2 regions of the Pseudomonas sp. NPDC085632 genome follow, and region 2 is predicted to be linked to the other one. Evidence: riboswitches for the same ligand, from Rfam matches in the RefSeq annotation. Region 2 holds a riboswitch; the other holds the start of a gene.
What was found. A riboswitch is a leader RNA that binds a small molecule or an ion and turns the genes downstream of it on or off. The one in region 2 is predicted to bind manganese.
Positions count from the first base shown of each region.

Region 1: another riboswitch for manganese. It lies ahead of ACIF4X_RS20560 (TMEM165/GDT1 family protein); the one in region 2 lies ahead of mntP (manganese efflux pump MntP).

Region 1 covers NZ_JBITSX010000036.1:30,441-41,050, forward strand. Annotated here, with positions in the region: partial or broken gene ACIF4X_RS20525 (hypothetical protein) at 1-73, opposite strand, end outside; gene ACIF4X_RS20530 (CPXCG motif-containing cysteine-rich protein) at 216-398, shown strand; gene ACIF4X_RS20535 (putative signal transducing protein) at 408-668, shown strand; gene ACIF4X_RS20540 (SOS response-associated peptidase) at 705-1,328, shown strand; gene ACIF4X_RS20545 (methyl-accepting chemotaxis protein) at 1,428-2,270, opposite strand; partial or broken gene ACIF4X_RS20550 (HAMP domain-containing protein) at 2,283-3,629, opposite strand; gene ACIF4X_RS20555 (M48 family metallopeptidase) at 3,832-4,650, shown strand; gene ACIF4X_RS20560 (TMEM165/GDT1 family protein) at 4,788-5,372, opposite strand; yybP-ykoY riboswitch at 5,461-5,583, opposite strand; gene ACIF4X_RS20565 (methyltransferase) at 5,624-6,622, opposite strand; gene ACIF4X_RS20570 (2-hydroxyacid dehydrogenase) at 6,655-7,620, opposite strand; gene ACIF4X_RS20575 (LysE family translocator) at 7,712-8,341, shown strand; gene ACIF4X_RS20580 (AraC family transcriptional regulator) at 8,461-9,225, opposite strand; gene ACIF4X_RS20585 (MFS transporter) at 9,311-10,495, shown strand.
Region 2 covers NZ_JBITSX010000003.1:43,382-53,991, forward strand. Annotated here, with positions in the region: gene ACIF4X_RS03695 (SDR family NAD(P)-dependent oxidoreductase) at 1-304, shown strand, start outside; gene ACIF4X_RS03700 (putative selenate ABC transporter substrate-binding protein) at 434-1,297, shown strand; gene ACIF4X_RS03705 (phosphonate ABC transporter ATP-binding protein) at 1,294-2,091, shown strand; gene ACIF4X_RS03710 (PhnE/PtxC family ABC transporter permease) at 2,085-2,909, shown strand; gene phnE (phosphonate ABC transporter, permease protein PhnE) at 2,906-3,673, shown strand; gene ACIF4X_RS03720 (MFS transporter) at 3,862-5,541, shown strand; gene ACIF4X_RS03725 (hypothetical protein) at 5,660-5,875, shown strand; gene ACIF4X_RS03730 (hypothetical protein) at 5,925-7,769, opposite strand; yybP-ykoY riboswitch at 8,034-8,206, shown strand; gene mntP (manganese efflux pump MntP) at 8,213-8,776, shown strand; gene ACIF4X_RS03740 (DUF72 domain-containing protein) at 8,778-9,500, opposite strand; gene ACIF4X_RS03745 (thiamine pyrophosphate-requiring protein) at 9,654-10,610, opposite strand, start outside.

The sequences.
Region 1 (10,610 bases), on a different contig from region 2:
AGGAGAGCTGTATTGAGAGTTCCACAGGTACTTCGCTGTGGTCGTAAGGTCGTATGGCATCGAATTCGCCCATCATGCTCTCTTGTTGGAAACGGCTAGGGTAAGTAAAGGTTTTGATCGAAAACCCGCGGGGCACGGTCTGAAAAAGTAGCCAGACAAAAATAGCCCTGCAAATAGACCGGCGATTATACGCACAAGTCACTTGGGAGACCGCGATGCTGGAAACCGCTGAGTACGAATGTCCTTATTGTGGGGAAACGGTCGAGACGTCAGTGGACCTGTCCGGTGGCGATCAGACCTATATCGAAGATTGTCAGGTGTGTTGCCGGCCCATCACGTTCGTCTTGCAGGTACACGAAGAGGATTGGTTTCTGGAAGTCTTCAGCGAAAACGAGTGAGGCACGCCCATGCAGCGAATCTACGAGCCGGAAAACCTGATGGAAGGCGAAATGCTCAAGGGCATGCTCGCCAGCGAGGGCATCGAAGCGCATCTGGTGGGCCGCGATTTGCTTGGCGGCACCGGGGAGTTGCCGATCTTCGGCCTGCTCGGGCTGTCGGTGGATAACGATCAGGCCGAATACGCCCGCGAGCTGATCACCGCGTACAATGCCGCGCTGCCGCTGCCCGGCGATGAACCGGAGAGCTTCCCCGGGACGCTGGTCTGTTAGGCTGAGCTTCGTTTTACTTCAGAGTCGTGTTGCCCCATGTGTGGACGTTATGCCCTGTTTCGCTGGAACCGCGATTTTGCGGCCCTGCCAGGTTTTCCCGCCGATCAGCAGGCGCAGTGGAACATTTCCCCCAATGATTCGGTGTTGATGCTGCGTGCCGGAGAAGACGGTGAGCGCACCTTGGCCCGCGCCCGTTGGGGTCTGACGCCGCCGTGGCTGACCGATTTGTCGAAGACGCCGGCGCATGCACGGGCGGAAACCGTGGCGGAACAACCGATGTTTCGTGAGGCACTGCGCCAGCGTCGCTGCCTGCTGCCAGCGAATGGTTTCTACGAATGGCGCGGAACGCAGCGCAAACGGCCGTACTGGCTGACGCCGGGGGAGGGCGCTTCGCTGTTTTTCGCGGCGATCTGGGAGGCGTATCCGGTGCAGGAACAGGTGTGGTTGAGCACGGCGGTGATTACTCAACCGGCGTCGAGTCAGCGCCGACCGTTGATTCTTGATGAAGCAGGGCAGGCGGCCTGGCTCGATCCGGAGACGCCGTTGCATGTGTTGCAGGGTTTGCTCGCCAGTGAACCGGTCGCATTGCGTGAGCGGGTGTTGGCGAATCTGATCAATGATCCGAAGCTTAATGGGCCGGAGTGTCTGACTCCGGGCTAATTTGAAAAGCGAAAAGATCGCAGCCTTCGGCAGCTCCTACAGGGAAACGCACATATCTATGTAGGAGCTGCCGAAGGCTGCGATCTTTTGATCTTGCCCTTAAACCTTGAACTGATTGATCAACCGCCGCTGCTGCTCAGCCAGTTTGGTCAGATCCGCACTCGCCGAACTCGACTCATCCGCACCACCCGCCACTTCATTCGCCACCTGACCAATGTTGATCACGTTGCGGTTGATGTCGTCAGCCACCGCGCTCTGCTCTTCCGCCGCGCTGGCAATCTGCGTGTTCATGTCGTTGATCACTGAAACCGCCCGGGTAATCGTTTCCAGTGCATCAGCCGCTTTCGCCGCGTGCTGCACGCTTTCGTCGGTGCGGTTCTGGCTGTCTTCCATGACCCGCACGACATCGCGGGTGCCCTGTTGCAGTTGCTGGATCATCGTCTGGATTTCTTCGGTGGCCTTCTGAGTTTTTTGCGCCAGGTTGCGCACTTCATCTGCCACCACCGCAAAACCGCGACCCTGCTCACCGGCGCGCGCCGCTTCAATTGCCGCGTTCAGGGCCAACAGGTTGGTCTGCTCGGCGATGCCGCGAATGGCGGTGAGAATAGCGTTGATGTTCTCGCTGTCCTTGGCCAGCGTCTGCACCACATCTACAGCCTTGCCGATTTCCAGCGCCAGCACGCCAATCGAGTTCGAGGTGTCGCGAACGATCTGCATACCCTGACTCGCCGCCTGATCGGCATGGCTGGCTGCTTGTGCCGCTTGCGTTGCATTGCGTGCAACGTCCTGGGCGGTGGCGGTCATTTCCTGCACTGCCGTGGCGACCTGATCGATCTCGGCCATTTGTTTCTGGATACCGATGTTGGTGCGAATCGCGATGTCAGCGGTGTGCTCCGAAGAATCGCTGACGCTCTGCACCGACGTCACCACTTGCGTGATCATCGCCTGCAATTTGGCCAAAAAGGTGTTGAAGCCCTTGGCGATCGAGCCCAACTCATCGCTGCGATCACTGCTCAAGCGTCGGGTCAGATCACCTTCACCCTGAGCAATGTCATTGAGCATCGCGACCATTTGCTTCAGCGGTCGGGCGATGCCGTGGCCGACCAGCCAGATCACCAGCAAGCCAATGCCGGCGATGATCAGGCCAACCATGGCCATGCCGAACGTGTCGGACTTGCGTTGCGCATCGAGGTCGGCCTGCAGTTTTTGCAGATCAGCCATCACCGCGTTGAGCGGCAGTTGCAACATCAACGTCCAGCGCGCGTCGGTCTGACCGATGCCGAACGGCAAGTACAGCTCGATGCGGCCCTTGTCCTTGTTGACCGAGTAAGTCACTTCGCCGCGTTTGAGATTGGCCATGTTGGCGGTCTGCTCGGCGTCGAGGATATCGCTGACTTTTTCGCCGAATTTGCTCGGGTCTTTGGTGTAGGCGACGATCCGGCCATTGCCGCCGATGAGGGCCATTTGCCCGGCGCCGCTGTACAACTTCTGGTTGGCGCCGAGGAGCATTTCCTGAATGAAGTTCACCGACAGGTCGGCGCCGACGATGCCCTGGAAGGCGCCGTTGAGCATGATCGGTTCGATGAAGGAGGCGAGCATGACGATCTTGTCGCCGACCTTGTATGGCGCCGGATCGATCACACAGGCTTTTTTGCTCTCTTTCGAGCACAAGTAGTACTCGCTGGCGCGCACGCCGGTGGACAGCGTCTTCTGGTCGTCGACGTCGACCAGTTTGTCGAGGCCGAGGCTGCCGTCGTCGTTGCGGAACCACCACGGCAGGAAGCGCCCGTTGCCGGCATCGATGCCCACAACGCTGGTGCCGACGTAGGCCGCGTCATTGTGGTCCAGTGCGTTCTTTTCCCAGCCGATGTAAGTGCCGAGAATTTTCGGGTTCTTTTCGACGTTCTCTTTGATCAGGCTGATCAGTTGTTCGCGGCTGACGGTCAGGCGCGGCTGGCCATCGGCGCCCGGCGTACCGAGCAGGGCGTTGACCCGCACCAGTCCGCCGGCGATCAGCAGCGGCGCTTCGAGTTCGCGCTGGATCTGGCTGACCTGGGTTTGCGCCAGCGAAGTCAGGCGCTGTTCGATGACTTGCTCGAACTGCGCCTGGGTGCGCTGTTGCACCATGTCTTGCGTGCGCGCACCGGAGAACAGCGCATACAGCACCAGCGCGGCGACCACGCTGAGCACGATGGCGCCGGCCAGGGCGGCGACGGAAAACTGGATCGACTTGAACTTCATGGGAGCTCCGCACGCAAAAGGACGTCTGCGCTGATGTATCGGCAATCGGCATGGGGCCATGAGTGCGAGCCGGTGCAATTGAAAGCCGATGTCGCAAATGGATCTGTGCGCGACGCAGTTGCACGGGGCTTGGCAGTCGCTGTGAATTTTTTACGACAGCTCTGGTGGGAAACGTCTGAAAGTCGTTGCATCACGTCCGTTGTATCTGGCGTCGATACAATTACCCGCCTAGGATACGCGCAGGTTTTCAGGGAGCTTTTGAATGAACAAGACATTGGTTGTAAGTGCACTGAGCGCAGCGTTGTTGCTGGCCGGTTGTCAGTCGGTCAACACCACCAGCGGCGGTGCCGTGGGTGTGGAGCGCAAGCAGTACATGTTCAGCATGCTGTCCTCGCAAGAGGTCGACCAGATGTATGCCCAGTCGTATCAGAAGACCGTTGGCGAGGCCTCCAGCAAAGGTGTGCTGGACAAGACCAGTCCCGAGGCCAAGCGGGTTCAGGCGATTGCCAACCGCCTGATCGCTCAGGCACCGAACTTCCGTCCGGATGCGGCGCAATGGCAGTGGGAAGTCAATCTGATCAAGAGCGACGAACTCAACGCCAACTGCGGGCCGGGCGGCAAGATCATTTTCTACACCGGGCTGATCGACAGCCTGAAGTTGACTGACGATGAAATCGCCGCAGTGATGGGCCATGAGATTGCCCACGCCCTGCGCGAGCACGGTCGTGAAGCAATGTCGAAGGCTTACGGGATTGAAATGGCCAAGCAGGGCGCGGGTGCGTTGCTCGGTCTGGGTCAGGACAGTCTGGCGCTGGCCGACACCGTGGCCAATTACGGCATGACCCTGCCGAACAGCCGCGCCAACGAAAACGAAGCCGACCTGATCGGCCTGGAACTGGCCGCACGCGCCGGCTACAACCCGAATGCCGCGATCACGTTGTGGAACAAGATGAGCAAGGCTTCGGAGGGCTCGCCGCCGGAATTCATGAGTACCCACCCGGCCTCGGCCAGCCGGATCGCCTCGCTGCAGGCGGCGATTCCGAAGGTTATGCCGCTGTACGAACAGGCCCCGAAATCCTGATGGTTTTGCAGCGAGGCTGATGGCCCCTTCGCGAGCAGGCTCGCTCCCACTTTGAAATGCATTCCATTGTGGGAGCGAGCCTGTCTCCGGGCGGCGTTCCGACGAAGAACGCTGACGCGGTCTATCGACTTACGCCGTCACACCCAGCCACTGCTCTGCATCGCCTTGTACACCGCGACGATGGCCAGAATCATGAACGCCGATGCCGCGAGGCGACGGATCAAGGTCAGCGGCAATTTGTCCGCAGCAAAATTACCCGCCAGAACCACCGGCACGTTGGCAATCAACATGCCCGCAGTGGTCCCGATAATTACCAGCCACAGATCCGGGTATTGCGCCGCGAGCATCACCGTCGCGACCTGAGTCTTGTCACCCATTTCAGCCAGGAAGAACGCAATCAGCGTGGTCAGGAACGGCCCGAACTTGCGCGCGGTGCTGGTTTCATCGTCATCCATTTTGTCCGGAACCAGCGTCCACAGCGCCGTGGCCGTAAAGCTTGCGGCGAGAATCCAGTGCAGCGTCGCATTCGAGAAGAAACTGCCGAACCAGGCGCCGACCGCACCGGCTGCTGCGTGGTTGGCCAGGGTCGCGGCGACAATACCGGCAATGATCGGCCAGGGTTTGCGGAAGCGAGCGGCGAGAATCAGCGCGAGCAGTTGCGTCTTGTCGCCGATTTCGGCCAAGGCAACGATTGCGGTGGGAACGAGTAACGAGTCCAGCATCAGGATTTCCTAAGGGGCGGGTCGACACGGCTATGACACGTACAGCCTTCCCGCCCCGGGTAAGGTGTGCGTGTCATAGGTCTTGTCAAACCCTGCGATCCGTCTGCTGCGGACGCTTGGGTCGCATACGCCATGATCTGAGGATCAAGTATGTTGACGTATGCCGGACGAGCTTGGTGCTCGTGGGAGACTACTCCCCTAGGACGGAGCGGATTCTGCCTAGGCAAATCCGTTTGGGCAAGAACAAAATTTCAGCCGCGCTTGGCCCGGTAAATCCGGAAACCATTGCCTTCAGCCTTGATCGCGCACACGCCCAGATGCTCTTCGATCAGCGGTTGATACTTCAGGAAACTGTTCGCCACCAAGCGCAGTTCGCCGCCGTTTTTCAGATGTTTCGCTGCTTTTCGCAGCAAGTTCTCGGTAGCGAAATAGTCGGTGTGCACGCCGACATGAAACGGCGGGTTGCTCAGAATCGCGCTCAAACCCATCGGTGCAGCATCGATGCCGTCACCGGTGAGCACTTCGGCTTCCAGACCATTGGCCGCCAGGGTCAGGCGGCTGCTGGCGGCGGCGAACGCATCCACATCCAGCAACGTGACCTGATTGTGTGGGTAGCGACGTTTCACCGCAGCCCCCAATACACCCGCGCCGCAACCGAAGTCGAGCAAGTGGCCGCTCGGCAGTTTGTCGAGATGCTCCAGCAGCAGGGCGCTGCCGCGATCAAGGCGACCGTGGCTGAACACGCCCGGCAGGCTGATGACTTTCAAGGGGCCTTCTGCCAGTGGCAGTTCATAGGTCTGCGCCAGACTTTCCAGGGATTTCGCTTCAGGAGCGTTGGCCACGGTCACTTGCCAGAGTTGGCAGTGACGCGCGCTGTCGAGCTTGCGCGGCTTGCCGAACGGGTTGAGCTGCTTGGACGCGCCTTCGATACCGCTGCGTTTCTCGCCGACCAGAAACACTTCACGACCGGCCAGACGCGACGCCACGGCATTGAGAATGTAATCGGTCAGGTCCTTGGACTTGGGCAGGAACACCACGGCGCTGTCGAACTCGCGCACGGGAACGTTCACGCCGAAATGGCTGCGACCTTCGAAACGGGCGTCCAGCGCGGCTTGATCGCCAGCATGCCAGCACCAGCCGAACGCGTTGGGCAAGCGCCCGAGCAAATCGTCCGCAGGCAAACCGGCCAACAGCAACGAACCTTGAAACCACTCGGGCTGACGAAGCAGTACTTCACTGCGCGGATCCATAACTGCTCCTCAAAAAAAAGTGCCGCAGTTTATCAACTGACGACCCGCAGCGCCTTACCGCTGAAGAACGCCTGAGCGTTTTCGGTCAATTGGCCAACGATGCGTTGCCGCGCTTCAACACTGCCCCAAGCGTTGTGCGGGGTGACGATCAGGCGCGGAATGTCGGCGGCCAGCAGCGGATTGCCTTGAGTCGGTGGCTCGACACTCAACACATCAGTGGCGGCGCCGCCAAGGTGACCGTTGCGCAAGGCATCGGCCAGCGCCTGCTCGTCGATCAGGCCGCCACGCGCGGTGTTGACCACGAAGGCGCCGGGCTTCATCGACGCCAGTTCGCGAGCACCGATGAAATGGCGAGTGTGTTCGTTGAGCGGGCAATGCAGAGTGAGGGCGTCGATTTGTGGCAACAGTTGATCCAGCGGCAGACGATCCGGGCGAGCAGGGCGCCCGGGAATCTGCCCGAGCAATACGCGCATGCCGAAGGCTTCGGCCAGTCGCGCCACAGCACCGCCGAGTTCGCCATGACCGAGCAGGCCGAGGGTTTTGCCTTCCAGCTCGACAATCGGGTAGTCGAGCAAACAGAACTGTTTCGCCTGCTGCCAGCGACCTTCGCCCACCGCTTGTTGGTAATCGGCCAGGCGGGTGGCGAGGTTGAGCAACAGCATGATCGTGTGCTGCGCCACCGACGGCGTACCGTAACCCTGGCAGTTGCACACGGTGATGCCGTGGGCGCGGGCGGCAGCAAGGTCGACGTTGTTGGTGCCGGTGGCGGTGATCAGGATCAGTTTCAGATCGGGGTTGGCGGCCATCGCGGCGGCGTCGATCAGGATCTTGTTGCTGATCGCCACGGTGGCGCCTTGCAGGCGTTCAGCGACTTGCCCGGGCAAGGTCTGGGCGAACAGCTGCAGATCGCTGAAACACTCGCGCAACGGACTGAGGTCGAGGTCGCCGAGATCCAGCGAAGGGTGATCAAGGAATACCGCGCGGCGCGTGTTCGTCATCAACTGTACCTTTTGTGCTGAGAGCGTTGGGCGTAATCTGCCGAGCCTACCAGATGAAACAAATTGATACGCCTGGCCGAAAGGAGCCCCCATGTACTGGACCGAGTTCTTGACCGTTGCACTGATCCACTTGCTGGCCGTCGCCAGCCCCGGCCCGGACTTTGCCGTGGTGGTGCGCGAGAGCGTGACCCACGGTCGCCGCGCCGGCACCTGGACCGCGCTGGGCGTGGGTTCGGCGATTTTTCTGCATGTCGGTTATTCGCTGCTCGGCATCGGCCTGATCGTGTCGCAGTCGATCGTGCTGTTCAACGCGTTGAAATGGGCAGCTGCCGCTTACTTGCTGTACATCGGCTTCAAGGCACTGCGGGCGCAACCGGCGAAAGTCGTGGCCGATGATCTGCACAAAGAGGCCGGTGTGCGCACCGCTCGCGGCGCATTCACCTCGGGCTTCGTGACCAATGGTCTGAATCCGAAAGCCACGCTGTTCTTCCTGTCGTTGTTTACCGTGGTGATCAACCCGCACACACCGCTGGCGGTGCAGGCGGGTTACGGGGTTTACCTGGCCGTTGCGACCGCCTTCTGGTTCTGCCTGGTGGCGATGCTGTTCAGCCAGCAACGGGTGCGTGCCGGTTTCGCCCGCATGGGCCACTGGTTTGACCGCACCATGGGCGCGGTGCTGATTGCTCTCGGCGTGAAAATCGCGTTCACCGAGATGCATTGAGAAAGCACCGTGAACAACCTGTGGGAGCGAGCTTGCTCGCGAAGGCGTCGAGTCAGTCGATATCTCAGGTGACTGAAAGATTGCTTTCGCGAGCAAGCTCGCTCCCACAGGGGGAGTTCCTACACGAGTTCGCTGAGCTTGCTCAGGGTGTTCAGGTAGTCCCGGGGATTCTCGCCAAGCAAACGGCGAAACATCGCGCTGAACGCCCGCGCGCTGCCGTAACCCAGATCCCGCGCCACACGCTGCACGCTGTCCCCGGCGAGCAGGCGTGGCAGGGCTTCCATCAGGCGCAGTTGCTGGCGCCAGGCGTTGAAACTCATCTGCAATTGTTGCTGAAACAGCCGCGCCAGCGTGCGTGAGCTGGCGCCAACCTGCTGCGCCCAGTCTTCCAGGGTATTGGGGTGATCGGGCGTGTGCAGCAGCGCCAGACAGATGTTTTGCAGGCGCCGGTCAGTGGGCATCGGAATGTGCAGCGGCAGGTTTTCCAGACTGGCGAGTTCTTCGAGCATCAGTTGCTGGATCAACGGATTGTCGGCGTGCGGCGGCCCTTGTACCGCGCGCAGGATCAGCTCGCGCAACAACGGCGTCACCGCCAGTACACAGCATTGCTGCAGGGCGGCCGGCGACAGCTCGGGAGCGATGAACAGCGAGCGCATTTGCACATCGCCACTCATGAAAATCTCGTGCGCCACCTCTGGCGGAATCCACACCGCGCGGCTCGGCGGAATCACCCACGCCCCGCGTTCGGTGACCACGCGCATGATTCCGCTGATGGCATACAACAACTGCGCCTCGCGATGCAGATGCAACGGCTGGTGCGCGCCGTCCAGATAATCCCGGGGATAGGCGCTCACCGGGCCGTGTTCGAAGTGGCTGATCAACATGTCGGATTCGATGACTTGTTTGGCAGGAATGCGCTTTTTCGCCAACTTAGCATAAGCGGCACACAACAACGTAAAGCGTGCAGCCATGAATCAATCGAGAAACGTCATCCGCTACATCAACGCCGCGCATGTGATCGATCACATGTTCATGCTGATTTTTCCCGCCGCCGTGCTCGGCATGACCCAGGCCTTTGGTCTCGACTATGCCGCGCTGATCGGCCTGTCACTGGGTGGATTTATTGCCTTCGGTGCCTGCTCGCTACCCGCCGGTTGGCTCGGCGATCACTGGAGTCGGCGGCAGATGATGCTGGTGTTTTTCTTCGGTATCGGCGCCTCGGCGATCTTCACCGGCCTGAGCAACAGTCCGACGATGTTGGTGATCGGCCTGACCCTGATCGGCATTTTTGCGGCGATTTATCACCCGGTTGGCACAGCGATGCTGGTTGCCTATGCGCAGAACCGTGGCCGCGAAATCGGCATCAACGGCATGTGGGGCAATCTTGGCGTGGCGTTTTCGGCGCTGATCACCGGCCTGCTGGTGGCGCAATTCGGTTGGCGTTCGGCGTTTCTGTTACCCGGCGCGGTGGCGATCATGCTGGGTTTTGGCTTCGCCTTGCAGGTGCGTGAAGAACCCATTCCGAAGCGCCCGCACATGCCGCTCGAAGGTGCCGCCGGCCAGCGCATTTCGATGGTCATGGTGTTCGGCGTGCTGGCGCTGGCCACGGCCACTGGCGGCGTGGTGTTCAACGCCACCACCATGACCTATCCAAAACTGTTTCAGGAGCGCTTGCATGAGTTGTTCGCCTCGCCGCAAACCCTTGGCGTGGTGGTCAGTCTGGCGTATGCCTTCGGCGCGGTCGCGCAGTTGAGTATTGGCCGGGTGCTGCACCGGTTCAGCCTGAAATGGCCGTTTGTAATGTTGACGTTGTGCCAGGCACCGCTGTTATTTGCGCTGGCCTACGCTGATGGATGGGCCGTGATCGCCCTCGGTGCAGCGTTCATGTTCGTCGTGTTTGGTCAGGTCACCGTGAACGATGCGATGGTCGCCAACTTCGTCGCACCGCAGTGGCAATCACGGGTCTTCGCCCTGCGTTACTGTTTATCGTTTGGCGCCAGTGCGACGGCGATTCCGCTGATTTCCTATGTCGAACCGCGCCATGGTTTTGTAGGCCTTTATTTGATTCTTGCGGGTTTTGGCGCTTTGACGTTCCTCGCGGCGGTGGTTTTCCCACGCACGCCTTCTGAAGAGGCTGTGGGACAAACCGCCTGACCGATGATGAAAACCGGCAAATGCTGGCGCAAAGCTAGCATTTGTACGGCTTTGCAAATCATTCCTTTGGCTGATTTGGCTGGCGTATAAGGGTTCTAGAGTACCGATCTCTACG
Region 2 (10,610 bases):
CCTGCCGCAAAGCGGGCGCCCGGAAGTCGCTTTCGGCGCCTCGAAATTCGCCCTGCGCGGGATCGCCGATACATTGCGCGAAGGCTACCGACATCAGCGCCTCGCGGTGACTTGCCTTAACCTCGGGTATCTGAATACCAAGGACCCGCTGAGCACCCCGCCAGATCTGGCGGCGCAGCGTGGCGAGGGTCAATTGATTCCCGTACACGATGTCGTCCAGGTAGTGCGCATGATCCTGAGCCTGTCTGCGGCCAGCTACGTCAAAGAGCTCACGCTCCCGGCGATACTCGACGAACGTTTTTGACCACTCCAGCCCTGATGGCGCTGGCCTTTGCGCGTGGGAATACGTATAACCTCGCCGATTCGTCTACCCTCACGTAGCGCCGTAATTCAGCTCTTCACACTTTTTGACGCTCACGAAACGGAGAATTCCATGCTCAAACAAACCCTGGCACTGACCGCCGGCCTGGCCCTGTCCTTTTCTGCATTCATGGCCCAGGCCGCCGACGTTTTGCGCGTCAGCGCGATTCCTGATGAAGCGCCGACCGAACTGCTGCGCAAGTTCGAACCGCTGGGTGCTTATCTGGAACAGCAACTGGGCATGAAAGTGCAGTTCGTACCGGTCGCCGACTACCCGGCGGTGGTTGAAGCACTGGCCACCGATCGTCTCGACATGGCCTGGCTCGGCGGTTTCACTTTTGTGCAGGCGCGTTTGAAGACTGATGCAACGACGCCGGTGATTCCGTTGGTACAACGCGAGCAGGACGCGCAGTTCACCAGCAAATTCATCACCGCCGACCCGAATGTACATAGCCTCGCCGACCTGAAAGGCAAGACCTTCGCCTTCGGTTCTGTGTCGTCCACCTCCGGCAGCCTGATGCCGCGTTACTTCATGCTGAAAAACGACAACATCAAACCTGAAGCGTATTTCAGCCGTGTCGCCTACTCCGGCGCCCACGACGCCACCGTGGCCTGGGTGCAGGCCGGCAAGGTGGATGCCGGTGTACTGAATGCCAGCGTCTGGCAGAAACTGGTGGATGCCGGCAAGGTCGACACCAACAAGGTCAAGGTCTTCGCCACCACCCCGACCTACTTCGATTACAACTGGACCGTGCGCGGCACCCTCGACCCGGCGCTGGCAGCGAAGATCAAGAAAGCCTTCCTTGACCTGGACCCGGCCAACCCTGAACAGAAGAAGATCCTTGATCTGCAGGCCGCCAGTCGCTTCATCGACACCAAGCCTGAAAATTACAAGGGCATCGAGGAAGCCGCCCGCGCTGCCGAACTGCTGAAATGACCCTGAGCCTCAACCAGGGCAGCCTGCGCCACGCCAATGGAGTCGACGCCCTGCGCGCTATCGATTTGCAGATTGGCGTCGGCGAACAGGTCGCCATCATTGGCCCGTCCGGGGCCGGTAAATCGAGTTTGCTCAACCTGCTGGCCACCGCACTGCGGCCCAGCAGCGGTGAGATCGAAGTGCTGGGCGAACGCGCCTGGCACTTGTCGGCCCGCCAGCGTCAGCGTCTGCGCGCCCGCATTGGTCTGGTGCATCAGGCACCGCCATTGCCACCGCGTCAGCGCGTGGTCACGGCGGTGCTGGCCGGCAAGCTCGGCCAATGGAGTCTGGGTAAAAGTCTTCTGAACCTGTTGCATCCACTGGATGTGGCGGGTGCGCGCGCGGCATTGGCGCGGCTGGATCTGGGCGACAAGTTGTTCGCCCATTGCCAGCAGTTGTCTGGCGGCCAGTTGCAGCGTGTCGGCATCGCCCGCGTGTTGTATCAGGCGCCGGAGATTCTGCTGGCTGATGAACCGGTGTCGGCGATGGACCCGGTCATGGCCGGGCACACCTTGTCGATCCTCTCCCGGCATGCCCGCGAACACAACGTCACGCTGGTGGCGAGCCTGCATGCGGTGGATCTGGCGCTTTCGCACTTCCCACGGATCATCGGCCTGCGCGACGGGCAGATCCTGTTCGACAGTCCTTCCGGGCAAGTCAGCCATGAAATGCTCGACGCACTGTACGCCAACGAAAAACTGCAATCGCCGACCGCTGCGGTGGCGCCTCTGACTGTGCAGATCCCCCGATGCTGAAGGCTGATTCACGCGATCCGGCGGCGTGGCCACGACTGCTGCTGACGCTGTTGGCGATTGCCTTGCTGTGGCCGGGCGTTCAGCTCAGCGAACTGAGTCTGGGCGTGCTGCTGCCCGACAGCCAGAATGAAATGGGCCGCTTTGTTGCGCAATTCTGGCCACCGGCGCACGACGAAGCGTTTCTCCAGCTACTGCTCAAAGCCACCCTGCAAACCCTGGCCATTGCCACCGCCGGCATGGCCTTGGCGCTGTTGCTGGCGATACCGGCGGGCCTGATTGCCAGCCGCGCGCTGTCGCTGTCCGCCGCCTCGCGCGGTGGCGTACCCAGCCGCCTGGGACGTCTGCTGCGCTGGCCGGTGCGCGGCCTGCTGATCTTTTTGCGCAGCGTGCCGGAAATCGTCTGGGCGCTGTTGTTTGTGCGCGCCGTCGGATTGGGTCCGGCGGCAGGTGTGCTGGCCATCGCCATTACTTACAGCGGCATGCTTGGCAAGGTCTACGCGGAGATTTTCGAATCCACCGACCAACGCCCGGCACACGCACTGTTGCAGGCTGGCAGCGGCCGTCTTGCGGCGTTTGCTTACGGCACGTTGCCCAATGTCGCGGCGGAGCTGCTTTCCTACACGGTTTATCGCTGGGAATGCGCGATCCGTGCGTCGGTGGTGATGGGGTTTGTCGGCGCCGGAGGCTTGGGGCAGCAGATTGACCTGTCAATTCGCATGTTCGCCGGTGGTGAAGTCGCCAGTATTTTGCTGTGCTTTCTGATTCTGGTTTTGGGCGCCGATCAACTCAGCCGCTTGCTGCGCTGGAGGCTGACATGAATCGGCTGATCAACCTGTTGCTGATTGCCGGCATCGCGCTGGCGGTGATCGCTTCCTTCGTTTATCTGGGACTGGATCTTGGCGAACTCGGCAGCGCCACCAGCCTCAGGCAGATGAGCGCTTACGTGCAGCGCTTTCTCAGCCCGGACCTGAGCGCCGATTACCTCAAGGCAATCTTCCACGGCTCACTGGAAACCTTGGCCATGTCGGCCCTCGGCACTCTGCTCGCCGCCGTGTTCGGCATTGTCCTGGCACTGCCCGCCGCCGGGCGTTTCGGCTGGCCGCTGCAAAGCGCCTCGCGCCTGCTGCTCAACGCATTGCGGGCGATTCCGGAACTGGTCTGGGCCGCACTGATGGTACTTGCCGCCGGCCTCGGCCCGAACGCCGGCACCCTCGCCCTCGCCTTGCACACCACCGGCGTGCTCGGCCGCTTGTTCGCCGAGGCGCTGGAAAACACCCCGCCGCAACCTGCCGAAGCCATTCGTTTGCAGGGTGGCAATCCGATTCTGGCCTTCTGCTACGGGACGTTGCCGAACCTTGCGCCGCAGCTGCTTGCGTACATTCTGTATCGTTGGGAAAACAATATTCGCATGGCCAGCGTGCTGGGTTTTGTCGGCGCCGGCGGGCTTGGGCAGATGCTCTATGTGAGCCTCAGCCTGTTTCAGGAAGCCCAGGCGAGCACGGTGATTCTGGCGATGCTGGGGCTGGTGTTTGTGGTCGACTGGCTGAGTGCCTGGAGCCGGCAGCGCTGGGTGAAGGCCTAGTAGGCAGGCCGACGGCTGGATATCTGGCAGAAGCTGATTATGCTTCAGGAAAGCTTGCACAAATGCGCGATGGCGACATTGTGCAAGCTTCACGCGACAGCGCTTCCGGCATATGCCACAAGGCCAGAGTGAGACAAGCAGTAACGGGGGACTCCGGCCTACAACAATAAGCACGACGGAGAACACCCATGGCCACAATCGACACAGCATCCACCGGCAGTCCACCGCGCAGCGGCGGCATCACCAAGGAGGAGCGCAAGGTCATCTTCGCCTCGTCCCTCGGTACGGTTTTCGAGTGGTACGACTTTTACCTCTACGGCTCACTGGCGGCGATCATCGCCAAGCACTTCTTCGCCGGCGTCAACGAAACCACCGCATTCATTTTTGCTCTGCTGGCGTTTGCCGCGGGCTTTGCGGTGCGGCCGTTCGGGGCGATCGTGTTCGGCCGGCTCGGCGACATGATCGGGCGCAAGCACACCTTCCTCATCACCATTGTCATCATGGGCGTCTCGACGGCGATTGTCGGTCTGTTGCCCGGCTACGCGACCATCGGCGTCGCTGCACCGGTCATTCTGATTACCCTGCGTTTGCTCCAAGGTCTGGCGCTGGGTGGTGAGTACGGCGGCGCAGCGACTTATGTGGCCGAGCACGCACCCCGCAACAGACGCGGCTTCTTCACTTCATGGATTCAAACCACCGCGACCCTCGGCCTGTTTCTGTCGTTGCTGGTGATCCTCGCCTGCCGCACCGCGTTGGGCACTGAAGCCTTCGAAGCGTGGGGCTGGCGGATTCCGTTTCTGCTGTCGATCCTGCTGCTGATCGTCTCGGTGTACATCCGCCTGCAACTGAGCGAGTCACCGGTGTTCCAGAAAATGAAGGCCGAAGGCAAGGCATCTAAAGCGCCGCTCACCGAATCCTTTGCGCGCTGGGACAACCTCAAAGTGGTGATCATGTCGTTGCTCGGCGGCACAGCCGGACAAGCAGTGGTCTGGTACACCGGGCAGTTCTACGCATTGTTCTTCCTGCTGCAGACACTGAAGATCGACCCGCAAACCGCCAACCTGTTGATCGCCGGTTCGCTGCTGATCGGCACGCCGTTCTTCGTGATTTTCGGGAGTCTTTCTGACCGCATCGGGCGCAAGCCGATCATCATGGTCGGCTGCATGCTGGCAGCGCTGACCTACTTTCCGATCTTCCACGCGCTGACCCAGTACGGTAATCCCGACGTGTTCATCGCTCAGGAGAAGAATCCGGTCAAAGTGATCGCCAACCCCGATCAATGCTCATTCCAGTTCGATCCGGTGGGCAAGGCCAAATTCACCAGCTCCTGCGACCTGGCCAAGACCCTGCTGGCGAAACGGGCGATTCCTTATGAGAACGTGATCGCCGAACCTGGCACCGTCGCACAAGTGCGCATTGGCGACAAAGTCGTCGAGAGTTTCGAAGGCAGCGCGCTACCGGCCGCCGACTTCAAGACCCGCAACGATGCGTTCACCGCGACCCTCGGCACTGCGCTAAAAGAGGCCGGTTATCCGGAGAAAGCCGACCCGGCGAAAACCAACTACCCGATGGTGCTGCTCCTGCTCACCGTGCTGGTGATCTACGTGACCATGGTCTACGGCCCGATTGCAGCGTGGCTGGTCGAGCTGTTCCCGACCCGCATCCGCTACACCTCGATGTCGCTGCCGTATCACATCGGTAACGGCTGGTTTGGCGGCTTCCTGCCGACGGTGGCTTTTGCCATGGTTGCTGCGACCGGGGATATTTATTACGGGTTGTGGTATCCGATCGTGATCGCGGTGATGACGGCGATACTGGGCACGTTCTTCCTGCCGGAAACCAAGGATCGCGACATTCTCAAGGACTGAAAACCATCAGCGCGCCCTCTCCATCGCGGGAGGGCGCCATTGGGCGCAACCCGGCAAAAATATCGAACGCCTGCCGCACTGCTTGCCTCCAATGTTTACACCACTGGAGGTCACCCACATGAACAACGACGAGAAAACCCCGAACGCCCCGCCAACCGACACGTCCGGCAAACCGGTAAATGTGGTCGAGCGCGATCTTGAAGATCGGGACAATGACAGCGAAGCCGTGGATGAAGTCATCACGCCCTCGTCCACAAGAGTGAAGGAGCAGGACGCCGAGACGCTGCAACGCAAAATCGATGAGATCGAACGCAAAGTGGCCGATGGCAACTAGTCAGCCGCGGGAGCGGATGAAATACATCCGCTCCCGCAACCACGCGATCTCAGGCCGGCTCGTAGGCCGATTCGAGCAAATGACCACCCACGAACTGACCGTTCTGCACCTGTAGCAGCACCTGACGATCGGATTGATCGAACAGCGAGCGGTGCAGTTGCCTGGCGTTGACCGGGCCATTTTTCAGATCATTGTCCAGCGCCGCCAGTTGCGATTTGAACCGTTGCAAATTGTCGGCACTGCCGCTGAAAAACAGCGTGTTGCTCAACTCCATCTGGGCGCTGTAAATCTGCTGGTTGGCCGCCGCCGTCACGGTCAGGCGCTGCAGGTTATCCAGGACTTTCGCCGCTTCGGTACGATAACGCGCCAATGGCTTTTCCATGTGCAGCAAGGCGTAGGCGACCACGCGCAGCTGAGTGACCTGCAGATAGCTTTGAACCCAAATGTCCATGCGCGACAGGCTTTCGAGCAAAGCCACCCGGGATGAATCGGCGTTGAACAGCTTGCCGGTTTCGATGGCCCGCGCCTTGTCCACTTCTTTATTCATCTCCCGCTCGAAATACGCCTCCAGGGCCACCAGTTCAACCTGGCGGTGTTCCAGTTGCATCAGCGCAGACGCGTCGATGCCTTCCTGCGGATAGTGATCGAGCAGGCTCTGCACATAACCCACCAGCCCGGTCAAATCATCGCGGCGCAGGTTGATCAGGTCCTCTTGCACTTCATCCAGTTGCCGCTTGATGGCGGACAGTTTTTCATTGATGTCGTGCAGATGTTTCTGGCCCACCGCCGACGACACGGCATTCCACAGCGCACCACTGAGCATGATGTTTTGCAGGTTGTCGGGGCTGAACAAGTGCGCGTGTTCCTTGATGCGCTTGCTTTCAGTGACGAAGGCACGCACCGCACCTTCCTGATCCTTGGCTTTGGTCAACATCTCAAATGGCAGGCTGCACACCACATAGTTGCCGTTTTGCAACTCGGCCAGCGCGGCCAGACCCGGGACGTTGGACAGCAATGGGTTGAGCGCACTGAGTTGCCCGGACGGGATGGCACTGCCCGTGATGACCGGTGCACGGTCGAACACACTGATCTTCATCAACGTACCACCGGCCTCATCGGCCAGCACCATGTCCTGCAGCGCCGTGCCCTGCCCGGCCAGTGCCGCAGGACTGGCCAGTTTTGGCGCAACGGGCGCTTGTGCATCCATGTCCTGGCGCAAACGTATCCAGCCCATTTGCGCCACGAATGGCACGGTGATCCGGTAAGCCTCTGACGCGGCGCTTTGCGCCCCTATGCCCGCCGTCACCAACAAGCCCAGCGGATTCAAACGCAGGCCGGTCGAAACAGCAGTAAACAACGCTGCACTGCTGGTGGCCGACAAGCCCATGATCGTACCGCTCGCACCGAGTCCCAAGGCCGATGGCAGCGAGAACGTGCCAGACAAGACTTTGATGTGCGTACTGCGTTCGTGCCGTTGTGGAGCAGGCATTTCTCGCCATTCGGCACCAAACAAGGCCAGTGCAACCTCCCGTTCCTTTTGCGCCAATGGCTTGTCAGCAGGGTTCTTTCCGTTCAGCTTCTTGTAAACGTCATCAACGATTTCACTGTAGGACACCGCAGTACGGCCCAGCGCGCGACGCGCGAGGTTCATGGCCGAATTGCCGCCAAATTGCTGCAGCTCATGGCCCAGCAATGCAAGCAATGATGCGGAGTATCGGTCTGCACGGGGATCGTGTTTGGCCAGAATCAACTGTTTCTTGCACTCGGCATCCAGGCCCGCCCGCCCTCGCCCAAAATCGCTGATCACGTCCACCAACACATCGATTTCATCGGCGCTGGCGGCCTGCATCTGCGCCAGCAACATCTCATCGCACACCCATTGTTCCTTCAACATCACCTCTCCTGCACTAAACAATTGGCTCGAATACCGGTAGATCGTCGCTCGGAGCGAGCGCGCCATCAAAAAGATATCACAGTGGATAGTGCAGAAAGGGTCTGACAGACCAAAGTCTTAACGTGCAGCCCTGCAGCTGTACAACTTGCCGCGTGGCGGTTTATGCGCAGAGTTGCGGATCAACGAGAAGCCAGCGTGACGTGTTACGCCTCATGTCAAATACGTCTGTTTTGACGAAATTTTCATGTTTGCCCGCATAAGATCCGCCCCCTCGTTGGGGAGTAGCCTGTTTCCGAGCCTTTCGGAAGCGTTCGTATCAACATTCTCGGCAACATGCCGTGGTGCGAACACCTTTTGGTTGGTGAGACCGACGACACATCCATGCCTAAAGTCGGGCGTGTGGTTGTGTCGTTGACTCATAGCCCGACTGGAAGTGTGCCCCCGTGAATCCTGTTTCCCTCATATTCCTCGCTTTGGCCATGTCCACGGATGCGTTCGCCGCCGCCATCGGCAAAGGCTCCAGCCTGCACAAACCGCGCCTCACCGAAGCCCTGCGCACCGGTCTGATCTTCGGCGTGATCGAAGCCATCACCCCCATCATCGGCTGGCTGATCGGCCAGGCGGCGACTCGCTGGGTAGCCGAATGGGACCACTGGATCGCTTTCACCCTGCTAGTGATTCTCGGCCTGCACATGATCTATAACGGGCTTAAACACGAAGAAGAGGAAGAAGAAAAGCCGGGGTCGCACTCCTTTCTGATTCTCGCGGTCACCGCGTTTGCCACCAGCATTGATGCGCTCGCGGTCGGCGTCGGTCTGGCGTTTGTCGACGTGAATATTTGGGTCGCGGCCGCGGCGATCGGTCTGGCGACCATGACCATGGTGACCCTTGGTGTGATGCTTGGCCGAGTGCTCGGTGCGGTGGTCGGCAAGCGTGCGGAAATCGTCGGTGGCGTGGTGTTGATGATTGTTGGTGCGACGATTCTGTATGAGCACTTGTCCGTCTGATTCAAGCGGAGGTCAGCGTCGCCAGCGCCAAGGCATTGCCCAGCGCGGCGCCGCTGGCGGTGTTGTCGAAAACGCACCAGGTCGCGGCACCTGTCGCGGCCGCTGATTGCAGGGCTTGTGCGAGGTTTTGCAGATAAGTGGAATCGTAGGCGCTGTGGTAAATGCGCGGTGAGCCGTGCAGGCGCCAGTACTTCGTTTCTGTCCAGCCACGGGGCGATACATCATTGCTGATGCGCGAAGGATCGACCGCCGTTTGGGCGATCTGATGGGCCATTAACATTGGTTCAGCGCTGACCCACGATTCATGCCGTGGCTCAAGCACCACGGGGCCAGAGAAGCGCTGACGCAATATCACGAAGAAGGCTTCGGCGATGGCTTCGTCGAACGCCAGTGATGGCGGCAATTGCACAAGCAAGCAACCGAGGCGCTCGCCCAACCCGCCGCACTCAGCCAGAAACTTGTCCAGCGCCGCCTCGCACCCCGCCAGGCGTAATTCATGGGTGATGTGTTTGGGGACTTTCACCGAAAATCGGAAGTCCTCCGGTACGCCATCAGCCCAGCGCTCATAGGTTTGCCGACGATGCGGGCGGTAGAACGAGCTGTTGATTTCCACACCATTGAGGCGCGCGGCATAGCGCTGCAAGTGCGAGCCTTCCACCGGAAATGCCGGCCAATGCTCGCGCCCCAGACTCCAGCCTGCACAGCCGATGAAAATCAAAAGCATGCCTCCTCACCTGTAGGCGCAGATCGTTCGGTGATCGTTCCCACGTTCCGCGTGGGAATGCAGCCCGTGACGCTCCGCGTCACTGGACGCAGAGCGTCCCTAGAGGCATTCCCACGCAAAGCGTGGGAACGATCAAACCTGTGTGCTAATCGGTTATTTCTTGCCGGGCAGCACCGCGCCGAGCACCTGCTTGGCGGTTTGCACGATCACCCCGGCTTCATCCGGATCGCCCTTGAGCAGCGTCGTGGCGAACTTCTTCGCCTGTTCAAGTTTGATGTGCGGTGGCAGCGGCGGCACATTCGGATCAGTCTTGAACTCGATCAACACCGGCACCTCCGAGGCCAGTGCCTGCTCCCAGGCAGCGGCGACGTCTTCTTCGCGATCAACGAAAATGCCTTTCAGGCCAATGGAAATGGCGAACAGGTGATAAGGCACGTCCGGGATACTTTGCGAAGCTTCGAACTTCGGATCACCCTCCATCACCCGCTGCTCCCACGTGACCTGATTAAGGTCCTCGTTGTTGAACACCGCGCAAATCCATTTCGGACTCTCCCACTGTCGCCAGTATTTGGCGACGGTAATCAGCTCGGCCATATTGTTCATCTGCATCGCACCGTCGCCTACCAGTGCAATGACCGCACGCGCGGGGTAGGCGAATTTGGCGGCGATGGCGTAAGGCACAGCGGCGCCCATCGAGGCCAGGCCTCCAGATAACGAACATTGCATGCCACGGCGAATCTTCAGATCACGGGCAAACCAGTTGGCGCACGAGCCGGAGTCGCTGGTGATGATTGCCTGATCGGGCAGGCGCGGCGACAGTTCGTACACCACCCTTTGCGGGTTGACCGGGTCAGCCTTGGCCATGGCGCGTTTTTCCAGGGTTTTCTCCCAACTGCCGCGCCAGCCTTCGACTTTCTTGCGCCACTTGCCAGAGGTTTTCTGTTCAAGCAGCGGCAACAACGCCGCGAGTGTTTCCGCCGAGTCGCCAACCAGATTGACCTCCATCGGGTAGCGCAGGCTGAGCATGTCGGGCTGCAAGTCGATTTGTACGCCCCGCGCCTGGCCTTCCTTGGGCAGAAATTCCGCGTAGGGAAACCCCGAACCGATCAT